Regions from separate parts of the Leuconostoc gasicomitatum LMG 18811 genome, predicted to be linked through region 2. Evidence: predicted binding sites of a transcription regulator. Region 2 holds the regulator's gene; each other region holds the start of a gene.

Region 1 (2,211 bases), 120 kb from region 2:
AAAACGTCCAGAACAACTACCGCTCTGAACATTCATTAACATTATAGTGCTGTTAAATCAAATACTTTACGACCTGTAATACTTCCGGCTTTCATCTCATCAATTACTTCGTTCATATCGTTAAAGTTAACTTTTTCTACAATGGGCTTAACTTTACCTTCGGCACCAAATTGAAAGGCTTCCTTCAAATCTGCACGTGTACCAACCAATGAACCACGGACTTCGATACCATCTAATACAGTTTTTGCAATGTTTAGAGCCATATCACCTTGTGGTAAGGCAACTGCGACCAATTTACCCATTGGGCGTAATGAGCTGACAGCTTGGTCAAATGCTGCTGCATTAACGGCCGTTACTTGTGCGTTATGAACACCACCTGTTGCCTTTTGCACTTCAGCAGCAACATCGGCTACTTTCTTACGATTAATCAAAACCTCAGCACCGTTTGCCTTGGCAGCAGCAAGCTTGTCATCATTGCCATCAATAACAGCAACATGTGCACCGAAAACATTATGAGCATACTGCACAGCTAGATTGCCTAAACCACCAGCACCATGAACGGAAACCCATTGTCCAGGCTTTGTTTCACCAACTTTAAGTGACTTATACATAGTCACACCTGCACACGTAATTGATGTGGCTTCAACTGGATCTAATCCTTCTGGTACTTTAACAGCATACTTTGCATTGACAACAGTCTGTTGTGACATTGCACCATCAACTGTATAACCTGAGTTACGGACTTTACGGCAAAATGTTTCATTCCCTGAAACACAATAATCGCATACACCACAAGCGTCATAGAACCAAGCAACTGACACACGATCACCAATTTTCAAGTAATCGCCCGCACCTTCCGCAAGCTTTGATACACGTCCAACACCTTCATGACCAATAACACGACGGAACTGACCATTTCGTTGACCTATTTCATTTGGATTGCCAAAATCAGCACCGGCAACATGCAAGTCTGTGTGGCACAAACCAACATATTCCATATCTACTAAAGCTTCACCAAATGTTAATGGCCTTGGTGTCCAATCATCAATTAAATCAACGTATCCATTTGGTGTTTCACGTACAACTGCTGCTTTCATAATAATACCCCTTTTTCCATGTGAACTAATTTACAAATTAATTGTACGCGCTTTTTTATTATTTGTAAAGATTACAGCTCTTTTTATTATTTATTTTGTCAGCGAAAGTGATTTGATTCACTTTCACTGACAAAATAAAAGTACGTGACACATCACGTACTACCAACACATTATTCAAAAGTTAACACTAATTTGCCTATTACATGTTTTAGAGTTTGAAATGTCTTCAAATTTTCAACATTAAACGGCTTAATGTCTGAAATAATTACCTTGATCTTATCCTCTGATACCAACTGAAGGAGATCTCTTAATTGTTCCCCATTTGATTTTAAGTAACCATGTGTAACGCGTACATCACTATCATCTCCAACAAGTGACACTAAACGGCCTGTTGGCTTTAATACAGACAACGCCTGTTTAAGCGTATCATGACCTATTGTATCCAAAATGACATCAACACCTTCTGGTATTATTTTAACCAATTGATCTGCACGTGCATCAATCACATGTAAATTCGAATCAAATTGTTTTAGGAAGCTGATACCTTCACCAACCGCTGTCGTGAAAATCTCATTTACCCCACGTAATTTAGCCATTTGTAACGCAGTCAAACCAACTGAACCAGCACCCCCTAATATTAATACAGACTCGTCTGCCTGGACATTCAAGTCTTCAGTGATTATTTGATAACCTGTTTGTGCACCCAATGCTAAAGCTGCTGCCTGTGCATAACTCACATTATCTGGTATTTTAGCCACAGTTTTGCGACCTAAAGCGACAAATTCAGCATAACTATTCAAATGTGGTGAAGCAGCTACTCGATCTCCAATAGTAAAACCAGTGACTTCTTCGCCTAGTGCAATTATTTCACCAGCCACAGATGACCCTGGAATTAAAGGTACTGTCTTTTCTTGACCCATTAATCCTTGTCTAAATTTCACATCATAAGGATCAATTGCTGTTGCGTGCTGTTTAACTAAAACTTGAGTTGGTTTGATAATCGGCTGCACAGCTGTTTTCGTTGCAACCAATACATCAACATCCCCATAATCAATCATTTCAATGGCATACATTTTATCACGCTTTCTACATCATTTTTAGATTTATAACCTTA
Region 2 (2,211 bases):
CCACAATTTTTGCATATGTAGAAAGTAATCTATTGGTCTATGCGTAATATTTTGTGCAGCAGCCATCATCACATACGTATCAAAAAATGCGCGTACATCATCTTGTGTATCACCACTCGTCACCGTGACGCCATCTTTTGCAGCACGACGGATTTGATTACGATAGTCTCTTTTAAAATGCGTCATTAATTCAGTATCATTGGTAATTGGTACAGCACCCTCTCCGCGACCATCATAGTACAAAACAACATTTTTCCGAGGTTGTATATTACCATGCATATTTTTAATATCGCGATTACGTGTCACAAATCCAGCTGCTTGGTAAGCATCATTCAATATGTCACTGTACGCTACTTCAGGATCTAAACGGATTAAAAATACATTTTCTGGTAATGCCGCAAGTGCTTCTTCAAGCAACGATTTTATGAGCGCAATATTTGTCACGTCTCCAATGGGGCCTCGACCTGCGTATCCCAATAGTTTGCCTGGAACAGCCTCAACAGTTAGCACAGTTAAGACGGCATCTATTTGCCCATCTGTTTCATGATAAACATAGACATGCCCCCAATTAGCTTTTAATTCTCCCCACAAGGGGTCTTGAGTTACTTGACCACGTGGATCTTCACGTACGAAACTTTGATATGCGTTAACTTTTTCTGTATCGTTTAAATTTAAAATGGTCATGCGATTTATAATCCTGTCGTAATTGAACCGTAGTTATCAATAAAATAAACCAATGTTTGTAACTCGTTTGTTAAATCAACGTTTTGCACACGAACACCCGTTGGTACAGTTACACGTAATGGTGTAAAGTTCAAAATACCCTTAACACCAGCATCAACAAGTTGATTTGTGATATCTTGTGCAACTTCTTGTGGAACGGTTAAAATCGCGATATTAATACGCTGTGCCGTCATCTGTTCTTTTAAATCAGTCATGGCATATATTGGTACACCAGCCAAAATCGTACCAGCACGTGATTCATCAACATCAAATGCAGCAGAAATACGCATGTTTGATGATTGGTGAAAGTTAAAGTTCATCAAAGCTTGCCCTAAGTTGCCGGCACCAATTAAAGCAACGTTAATTAAACTATCTTGGTCAAGCACATTTGCAAAAAAATCAAGCAATGCTTTAACGTCATATCCATAACCTCGTTTACCCAAGGCACCAAAATAAGAGAAATCTCGACGAATCGTCGCTGCATCAAATTTAATGGCATCACTCAGTTCAGCTGACGAAATGCGATTTGTGCCAGCATCATGTAAAAACGTCAAATAGCGGTAATAAATAGGTAATCGTTTTGCTGTTGCACGTGGAATTTTAGGTTGTTGTGTCATAAGTTTCTCCAGTTTATTGTGTGCCAGATTCATCAGAAAATTCTAACAGATCCGGACATATATTCATGTTGCATGTTTTATTCACTTTGTGAACTTTTGCATAACAATTATACCATAAAAACAGGCTCTTTATCAAAAGATAGTGAGTTATTCACAAACTTGTTATGATTCAAGTAACTCAAAATCTAATCCAGGGTTTGTATTAAGGTCTAATCCAGCGAACTTTTTCTCTTTATAATTCCAATAACCGGCTGCCCCAATCATCGCAGCATTATCTCCAGTATATTGTCGCGGTACAGGTATAAATTGTGTATTTGGAAATTGTTCTAACAGTTCTGACAATGTTTGGCGTAATTGTGAATTCGCTGCCACCCCGCCTGCCAAAACAAAACTTTTCACTGGAAAATCTTGTAACGCACGACGCGTACGACCTAATAAGGCATCCACAACCGCATTTTGAAAACTAGTAGCCAAGTCATTGCGATTAATCGTTTCACCTTTTTGTTCTGCGTGGTGAACATAATTAATCACAGCGCTTTTTAGGCCAGAAAAACTAAAATCATAATTATCCTCATGCGCCATAGCCGTTGGAAATTTAATCGTTGCTTGACCAAGGTGGGCCATATCGTCAATTGTTTTACCTGCTGGATAGGGAAGTTTAAGTAAACGCCCGACCTTATCAAAACTTTCTCCGGCAGCATCATCTCGTGTTTCTCCGAGAACTAAGAAACTATTTTCTTCGCGCATTAAAACCAACTCTGTATGTCCACCAGAAACCATTAATGCTAGTGCTGGATATATAATTGGTGTATTAAAATTGGCAGCAGCAATATGTCCTGCTAAATGATTAACCGGTATAATTGGTAAGTTA
Region 3 (2,211 bases), 200 kb from region 2:
TAAGATGAATCGTAAAATGTTGTTAAGTGCGGCTATAAGATTCTTACCTGTTGCATTTATCTCAATGGCAATCACATTTTTTGGTGTTGGCTTAATGGGAATGCTAATTGGTGAGGGGTTTGCTCACGCAGTGTTGTACATCAGTTTACCAATTATGGCAGGTGGCGTTGGTGCTGGTATCGTCCCTTTGTCAGGCATATATGCGCATGCGTTTGGACGTCCAGCTGCAGCAATATTATCTCAGTTATTTCCAGCAGTTATTTTTGGTAATTTATTGGCTATTATTAGTGCCGGTTTGGTTTCTAAAATATTTATGACGAGTAAATACAATGGACACGGAGAGTTGTTACATAGTAAAAATAGCAGTGAAAAAGTTGCAAAGGAATTGAAGCCAGACTATATTCAGATGGGTGTGGGTCTTGTCATTTCGGTATCATTCTTTGTATTTGGCACAATGTTGAGTGCCCTTTTCCCAAATATTAACGCTTATGCTTTTATTATTTTAACAATTGTATTAATTAAGGCACTCGGGTTGTTACCCGTTTATTATGAAGAATCAGTGATTATGTTCGGACAACTGGTCGTAAAGAATATGACACATGCTTTACTTGCCGGTGTTGGATTATCATTGTTGAATATTAAGTTATTATTGAGTGCACTATCTTGGCAGTTTGTTGTTTTGTGTGTAACTAGTATCATCATTATATCATTAGCAAGTGCTTTCTTAGGAAAGATGTTTGGACTTTATCCAGTTGAATCAGTTATCACAGCAGGATTGGCTAATAATAGCATGGGAGGAACTGGAAACGTTGCAGTTTTGGCCGCATCAAATCGTATGCATTTGATTGCTTTTGCACAGATGGGAAATCGAATTGGTGGTGCACTCGTTTTGGTTATTGCAGGAATTTTAGTATCATTTATGAGATGAAATATAGTCATATCTGACAGATAAGTTATTTATAACTTATCTTTTTTCTGTAATGGTGTATTATAAATTTAGGGAATAAGATGTATTTCATAGATATATTGTAAATTAATACACAATCTATAAAAATAATAGAAAGCGCTTACAAATCCTATTATAACAGTAGATTAAAAACTTTTATAAAAATACTTGCTTTTTATAAACGGGTGTTATATACTTATATTGTTAAGTAATGAGCAAACAATAAAAGGAGCACATCATTATGGCAGATACAATTGTAAAAAAGCCCGTAAAAAAGGTTTTGACACCTGAAGAAAAAGCAGAACTACAAATACAAGCTGAAGCAATGACAGCAGCATTAGTTGAAAAATCAAAAATAGCATTAGCAACGTTTTCGACCTATACACAGAAACAAGTCGATAAAATCGTAGCAGCGATGGCATTAGCAGGTTCAGAAAATTCTTTAGTATTAGCTCATGCAGCCTATGATGAAACTGGTCGAGGTGTTGTTGAAGATAAAGATACAAAAAATCGTTTTGCATCAGAATCTGTTTATAACGCAATCAAGTTTGATAAGACAGTTGGTGTCATCAGCGAAGATAAAATTCAAGGGAAAGTTGAATTGGCTGCACCGTTAGGCGTCTTGGCTGGTATCGTGCCCACAACTAACCCAACATCGACAACGATTTTCAAGTCAATGCTAACAGCTAAGACACGAAACACAATCATCTTTGCATTTCATCCACAAGCACAAAAATCATCGGCACTTGCTGCCAAAATTGTTTATGATGCAGCTGTTAAAGCTGGTGCACCTGAAAACTTTATTCAGTGGATTGAAAAGCCATCACTTTATGGTACTAGTGCGTTAATTCAAAATCATAGCATAGCATCTATTCTAGCTACTGGTGGGCCTGCAATGGTTAATGCAGCCTTGAAGTCGGGAAATCCTTCGATGGGTGTTGGTGCTGGAAACGGGGCTATTTACCTAGATGCAACAGTTGATACTGATCGTGCGGTATCTGATTTGTTATTGTCAAAGCGTTTTGATAATGGTATGATCTGTGCTACTGAGAATTCAGCAGTCATTCAAGCCCCAATTTATGATGAAGTGCTTCAAAAGATGCAGGATCAAGGTGCTTATTTAGTACCTAAAAAAGACTACAAAAAAATTGCTGATTATGTGTTTAAGCCAAATGCCGAAGGCTTTGGCATTGCTGGTCCAGTTGCTGGTATGTCAGGCCGTTGGATTGCTGAACAAGCTGGTGTGAAAATTCCTGAAGGCAAAG
Region 4 (2,211 bases), 700 kb from region 2:
TTATCACAAGAACAATATGCTAAAAAACTTAATTCCGCAATTTTCCCAGGTTCACAAGGTGGCCCTTTGGAGCACGTGATAGCCGGTAAAGCAATTGCATTTGGTGAAGCCTTACAACCTGAATTTAAAGTATATGCTGCACAAGTCATTAAAAATGCACAAGCAATGGCTGATGTTTTTAATCATACTGAAGACATTCGTGTTGTGGCTGGCGGGACAGATAATCATTTGTTTAACTTGGATTTGACAAAAACCGGTTTAAACGGTAAGCAAACACAAGAATTGTTAGATACGGTTTCGATTACCACAAACAAAGAAGCGTTACCAAATGAAACTTTGAGTCCATTTGTAACCTCTGGTATTCGAATTGGCACACCTGCGATGACAACACGGGGCTTTAACGAGGCTGATGCGCGACAAGTTGCCGAGTTAATTGTCACAGCTATTCATAACTATGATGATCTAAAAGTACTAAAAGAAGTTAAAAAGGATACTGAAATTTTAGCTATGACACATTTGTTTGAATAAAGATATGTTAGATAAAAAAATAGTGCGTACTCTGCAAAAACAGCGATTGGCTAATTACGTTGGATTTCAGCGCATGCAAGAGGAAACGGCATTACGAAAGTTACTATTTCGCAGCAATCAGTGGCAAAAAGCCCAAATAATTGCTGTTTTTTTGAGTACAGCCACAGAAATCAATACACAACCAATTATTGCTCGTGCGTGGTCAGAAAGTAAGCGAACAGTTGTACCTAAAATTATTAATAAGCAAATGGTATTTGTTGAAATAACGTCTGGTTCTAACTTTAATTTAGGTCAAATGAATATTAAAGAACCAATAGATAGCACTATTTTCGATATTACTTTGATTGATTTAGCAATTGTACCAGGTCTAGCGTTTACCGTATATGGGGAGCGACTAGGTTATGGCGCTGGCTACTATGATCGTTTTCTATCGCTATTTTGTGGTGATACTGTATCATTGGCTCTAGGCGTGCAACTTGTGACATCTTTACCATTAGAAGGACATGATCAAAAAGTGAGTCATATTTTGAGTCAAAGAAAATAATAATATGATTATTACTAACCTATCTGTTGTAGATAATAAAATGCGCATTATGCTAAAGTCATGTTATTCAAATCAAATTGTTTGACTTTTCACAATGTGTTCTATATACTTACTATTTGTAATAGAAATTATGATGACTACGCATAGTATAAGGAGAATAGATTATGATGACATGGCTTCGTAACTCACCAGTCGCAATGTGGATTTTAACAATTTTACGCGTGTATTTGGGCTATCAGTGGACCTTGGATGGTTGGGAAAAAATAACAACTAGCGGTGGATTTGATGCTTCTGGACTAATTATAGGTGCGATCAAAAACCCTGTCTTAACACCAGATAAGACGAAGGCATTTCCATGGTATGATTGGTTTTTGAATGTCACAACAAGCCATGGCAAAAATACGGAAATTTTTTCATTTCTTGTCTCTTGGGGTGAACTATTAGTGGGCTTAGGTTTAATATTTGGCACACTAACACTGGCTGCAGCCTTTTTTGGACTAGTCATGAATTTTTCTTATCTCGGCGCTGGTGTTGTGTCCGTTAATCCGACATTTATAATTATTGGTGCGCTTTTGTTGATTGGCGGCTATAACTCTGGAAAAATTGGTTTAGATCATTGGGTTACACCTTATTTACGTCAAAAGTTTCCTTTTTTGAAAAATGATATTAAAGTATAACGACAAAAAACGACACGATCTCTTAAAAAGAAGCGTGTCGTTTTTGTTGCTATATGATTTTTAATCCACTAATGGCAAAATATTAACAATAGAAATGCGATCACTATCATCATTTTTTAAACGTGAGATGATGTCATTGTAACGATGTTCTGATAGCGGTTCTTTTTTGTCAAAAGTTAGAATTTTATTATCAATATGATTACTCGTACTTGGATATTCTTCAATACGATAGATAATTAATAGTTTTTTATAGGCAAATGGCTGAACAATCATACCATCCAAATGTTCTTCTACTTGCTCTGTTGTTTGATTAGCAATGTTGTCTTCAAACGCTTGCTTTGTTTTTTTAAATAAAGCCATTATTTTATCTCCGTATTTTGTTTAAAGTAAGTAGTTAATCCGTGGGTGACCAAAGTTGCAATTTGTTGTTGATATTTTTCTGTACGAATTTTTTTAAAATTT

What was found. Region 2 encodes Rex, which represses fermentation and respiration genes when NADH is low (regulators of the CRP and FNR family bind a similar motif). Its sites were predicted from a motif close to TTGTGAANTANTTCACAA; they were not measured.
Region 1: the regulator Rex is predicted to act here: its motif matches at 1,116-1,133, upstream of adhP (alcohol dehydrogenase AdhP).
Region 3: the regulator Rex is predicted to act here: its motif matches at 1,027-1,044, upstream of adhE (bifunctional acetaldehyde-CoA/alcohol dehydrogenase).
Region 4: the regulator Rex is predicted to act here: its motif matches at 1,150-1,167, upstream of LEGAS_RS05400 (DoxX family membrane protein).

The regions. Positions count from the first base shown of each region.
Region 1 covers NC_014319.1:287,942-290,152, reverse strand. Annotated here, with positions in the region: gene adhP (alcohol dehydrogenase AdhP) at 42-1,097, opposite strand; gene LEGAS_RS01405 (NADP-dependent oxidoreductase) at 1,268-2,170, opposite strand.
Region 2 covers NC_014319.1:404,623-406,833, reverse strand. Annotated here, with positions in the region: gene LEGAS_RS02010 (lipid II:glycine glycyltransferase FemX) at 1-684, opposite strand, end outside; gene LEGAS_RS02005 (redox-sensing transcriptional repressor Rex) at 690-1,340, opposite strand; gene tsaD (tRNA (adenosine(37)-N6)-threonylcarbamoyltransferase complex transferase subunit TsaD) at 1,503-2,211, opposite strand, start outside.
Region 3 covers NC_014319.1:209,013-211,223, forward strand. Annotated here, with positions in the region: gene LEGAS_RS01065 (2-hydroxycarboxylate transporter family protein) at 1-928, shown strand, start outside; gene adhE (bifunctional acetaldehyde-CoA/alcohol dehydrogenase) at 1,188-2,211, shown strand, end outside.
Region 4 covers NC_014319.1:1,108,327-1,110,537, reverse strand. Annotated here, with positions in the region: gene glyA (serine hydroxymethyltransferase) at 1-528, shown strand, start outside; gene LEGAS_RS05405 (5-formyltetrahydrofolate cyclo-ligase) at 533-1,072, shown strand; gene LEGAS_RS05400 (DoxX family membrane protein) at 1,237-1,749, shown strand; gene LEGAS_RS05395 (hypothetical protein) at 1,810-2,109, opposite strand; gene LEGAS_RS05390 (N-acetylmuramoyl-L-alanine amidase family protein) at 2,109-2,211, opposite strand, start outside.